DNA from 2 places in the Gordonia sp. L191 genome. Region 2 is predicted to be linked to the other one. Evidence: predicted binding sites of a transcription regulator. Region 2 holds the regulator's gene; the other holds the start of a gene.
What was found. Region 2 encodes LexA, which represses DNA repair genes until DNA is damaged. Its sites were predicted from a motif close to CGAACANNTGTTCG; they were not measured.
Positions count from the first base shown of each region.

Region 1: the regulator LexA is predicted to act here: its motif matches at 1,433-1,446, upstream of QNM97_RS10850 (HNH endonuclease signature motif containing protein).

Region 1 is NZ_CP125996.1:2,389,289-2,391,492, reverse strand. It holds gene QNM97_RS10855 (DNA polymerase III subunit beta family protein) at 1-85, opposite strand, end outside; gene QNM97_RS10850 (HNH endonuclease signature motif containing protein) at 250-1,392, opposite strand; gene QNM97_RS10845 (esterase/lipase family protein) at 1,525-2,204, opposite strand, start outside.
Region 2 is NZ_CP125996.1:2,795,662-2,797,865, forward strand. It holds gene QNM97_RS12480 (LysM peptidoglycan-binding domain-containing protein) at 1-272, opposite strand, end outside; gene lexA (transcriptional repressor LexA) at 481-1,221, shown strand; gene QNM97_RS12490 (putative PEP-binding protein) at 1,259-2,204, opposite strand, start outside.

The DNA of each region.
Region 1 (2,204 bases), 410 kb from region 2:
CGTCGTCGTAGAAACGTAGGGCGCTCGTCGTCAGGCCGCACGCGTCGGCGAACGCCCCGATCGACATCATCTCCGAATTGGTCACCGGGACATCATCGGACCTCGACCTACCTGAAGGTCAAGCCGCTCCGCCGGATTCGAGGATGGCGCAGAGGTGGCCCGTCATCAACGCACGGCGAGGTCACCGGCATCCGTTGTGGTGTGCCGGTGACCTCGCGTGTGTGTGGTTGTCGGGTGGTCGGGTTGTGGTCAGGCTGCGTCGGGGCGGGCGAGGAAGTAGTTGATGTCGCCTCGTGGTGCCTGTGGTCGATGACGGTCGGGTGGGACCAGCCCGGGTGGACTCAGTCCTGGTGGATTCGGTCCGGGTGGTGGGTGATCGTCCGGCCCGGTCCGTCGGTGGCCGTGGCGGCTGTTGGCTTCGCGGTGCACGACTCGCTGCACCCCGGCATCGAGGCGGGCTTCGCACCTCGACACCGGTGGTGGTGGCGGGTCGGCCGGTACGCCGGCCGTGTCTCGGATGTGTTCGACCGCGGCCCGAAACGTCCGGTCGATCCGAAAGAATTGGTTGACCCGCAACGGGTTCTGTGGCTGGCCGGGTTCGGTGTTGAGTCGCCAGCCGAAGCGTCCGGCGTCGGGGCCACTGCGGATCAGTTCGGTGGTGTACTGGCCGGCGTCGGGGCCGACCATCCGGTTGTGCACGCCGCATGCCGGGGCGAGATCGTGGATGTCGGTGTTCCCGCCCCGCGCGTAATCACGGGCGGCGTGGTGGATTTCGACGTGCACCATCGGCGCGGAGCAGTCCGGATGTGAACAACCCCCGTAGGAATCGGCCAGGACCAGCCGCTGGCCCCGTGAGGCGAACCGACGGGCTTGCCCGAAATACAAGATCTCCGATGAATGATCGGCGTACACCGCCAAATACTGTTGCGCCCGTGCCGCCACCTCGAGCACGTCACCGATCGGCAGTGTCGTACCGGTGGCGGTACGTCCGAGACCGGCCTGCTCGCGAAATTCCTGGGAGGTGATCGACACGATCAACTGCGGCGGCAGACCCCGATGACTTTTGCCCAGTAACCCGCCGTCGAGGGCGGCGTGGAGCAGGGCACGGAACGCATCATGCTGGCGTTGTGCGGTGGTGCGTGTATCGCGTTGGGCCAAACCCAGCTTGCGGTAGACCCCGCGGTTCTCGACCTCGATCAGTGCGGGTTGACTCACCGATTCCATCCGCCGAGCGGCGCGTTCGTGTTCCTCGGTGACCGTCACCAGGTCGGTATCGGACAACACGTGTAGGGATGCGGCAGCAATGCGGTCGAGCACACCATGCGGCTGCGCGTACATGCCCAGCATGTACGCAGCAGCCGACGGATCCTTTCCACCATCAACGTCGGCCACCGCGATCACCCCCTACCACGTACTCGAACGTATCCGCCCGTGAAGATACGTTCGATATTACTTGGCGATACCCCTCACCGCAAGAGAATTCCGACAATTCGTTCGACTGGTTCGTTCGATTGATCTGTTCGACTAGCCGGCGGTGAGCGCTCGCAGCGGACGGAGTCCGTCACGGAGCCACAGGTAGATCTCGTCGTGGTTGAGCAGCGTGAAATGGTTGGCGCGGCCCAGGTGCATGCCGTCCTCGTCGCGGAATCCGATCCGCCGGGAGCGATGGAATCCTCGACCGCTCGGCGTCAGAACCAGACCGTCGCCGATGAAGCGGCCGAGCGGGTGGCGCGGATTGCCGAAGAGGGAAGCCGTCACGAACAGATGGCGGGCGCCGGCGAGTAGTGGGACGTCCGCGCCGGGCGCCTGCCACCAACCGTCCGGATCCGCCGATGGTCCATCCTCGGCGATGACGTTGCCGTGGAACAGATCTCGGACGCCTGCGCTGCGCCGACGCAACAATTCGCCGAACGGTCGGGTCACCGACAGCACGCGCAACGCCGACGACGCGGCATGCACGCCCCGGGCCAGGGGTGCACCGAGGTGCGGGGAGCCCAGACTGACCGTCTCGGTCACTAAGGGCACCCACGGCGCGCGGCTCTTCGCGCCGAGGTGACATGCGCTGCGGACGACGAGGCCACCCATCGAATGCCCCACGAGCGAGATCCGGGTGACCGGCACCGGCCACAGCAAGACCATCTCGCTCAACAATCGGGCGAGGGTCGCACCGTTGTCGCTGATGTGGCGGCCGGTGTTGTAGCGGA
Region 2 (2,204 bases):
CGGCGTACACCGGGCCGGGCCGGGCCCGCATACGCCGGTCGCCTGCGTGCCGGCTCGCGCTCGAGCGTGCGCCGTTCCGGGAGACGGCGTTCCGGGAGACTGCGTTCCGGGAGACTGGGCTCCGACGACCGGTGTTCGAGCACGCGGTGTTCGACGGTCGCGCGGGCCGGCATCGATGTCCTGCGGCGGGCGGCGGTGTGGTGGGCCGTCCGACGGGACCGAACCTGCAGGTCGTCGGCGCCCGGTGTGGTGGGCAGAAGTACGGTCGGCATGGTGTCTCCCTGTCTCGATCATGCATTCGAAGAACGGATGTTCGAGTTCTACCACGAGGCTCCGACAATTTCTCGCGACACGTCGAACACATGTTTGAGGTTGCCTGTCGCCTCGGCTACCCTGGCCGGTGTTCAGCTCTCCACAGGGCCCGTCAACCAGGGCGTACTCCGGCAGGACGTGCGCACCGACCGAAAGGATGCGAACCCCATGAGTGAGAAGAAGGGCCGTTCGTCCGACCCCGAGGCGACCACCGTCACCGACTCGGACGACTCCGACGAGACCGTCGCGACCGGCCCGATCGATCCGGCGGCCGTCGAGGCCGCGCTCACCCCACGCCAGAAGGGCGTGCTCGACGTGATCCGCAAGTCCGTGCGCGAGCGGGGATATCCGCCGAGCATTCGCGAGATCGGCGACGCCGTCGGCCTGGCGTCGACCTCATCGGTCGCACACCAGCTGCGGACCCTCGAGCGCAAGGGTCTGCTCAAACGCGACCACAACCGGCCCCGTGCGGTGAACGTCCAGGACGGCGATCCCACACCCACCGACGACAATCCGAATGCGTCGAATCTCCCCACGCCGACGTTCGTGCCGGTCCTGGGGCGCATCGCGGCCGGCGGACCGATCCTGGCCGAGGAGGCCGTCGAGGACGTCTTCCCGCTGCCGCGTGAACTCGTGGGCGACGGGTCGCTGTTCCTGTTGCGCGTCGTCGGCGAGTCGATGATCGACGCGGCCATCTGCGACGGCGACTGGGTGGTCGTACGGCAGCAGAACGTCGCCGACAACGGCGACATCGTCGCAGCGATGATCGACGGCGAGGCGACGGTCAAGACCTTCAAGCGCAAGGACGGTCATGTGTGGCTGATGCCGCACAACGACCTGTTCGAGCCCATCCCCGGCGACGACGCCGCGATCCTGGGCAAGGTCGTCACGGTGATGCGCCGCATCTGAGCGGAGTCACCCGCGCCGGACCGTTCGGTCGGATCGCTCAGCCGCGCAACGCTTCGGCTGCCGCGGTACGCGCATCGGCCGGTGATGCGGTGGCCAGTGCGGCACGGGCGGCGGAGCGACACGCCTCGAGGTCGACCTCGGCGAGCTTCGCCCCCACCGCGGGCGCCGCGGCCGGGGCACTCGACAGCGAGGTGACGCCGAGTCCGACGAGAACACACGCGAGCAGCGGGTCGGCGGCGGCCTCGCCGCACACCCCCACCGGGGTCTCGCTGCGGGTGCCGGCCTCGGCGACACCGGCGATCAGCGAGAGCACGGCAGGCTGCCACGGGTCGGTGAGCCCGGCGAGTTCGGCCGACATCCGGTCGGCGGCCATCGTGTACTGCGTCAGGTCGTTGGTGCCGATCGAGACGAAGTCGACCTCGGCGAGGATGGACGGTGCGAGGATCGCCGCCGACGGGATCTCGATCATCACCCCTGCCACGAGCCCGCGGCCGCGGACCTCGGCGGCGAATTCGGCGGCTTCGGCGGCCGAGGCGATCATCGGCGCCATCACCCAGGGCGTGGTCCCGGTCTCCTGCGCGGCGCGGGCGATCGCGTCGAGTTGTCCGGCACGGATCTCGGGATGTGTCGCGGCGATCCGGTTGCCCCGTACCCCCAGTGCGGGATTCGCCTCGGTGCCGTGATCGACGAATTTCAGTGGCTTGTCCGAGCCGGCATCCAGGGTCCGGACGACGACCTTCTTGCCGTCGAAAGCCTCGATGACCTCGCGATAGAGCGCTGCCTGCTCCTGCACCGACGGCTCGTCGGCCCGATCGAGGAAGGCGAGTTCGGTGCGGAACAGACCCACCCCCTCGACGGGGTACGCCGTGGCCGCGCGCGCCGAGACGCCGTCGGCGACGTTGGCCAGGATGGCCACCTCCACGCCGTCGGCGGTGCGTCCGGGCCCGCTCCATCCCGCGATCGCCTCCGCCTCCCGGCGGCTC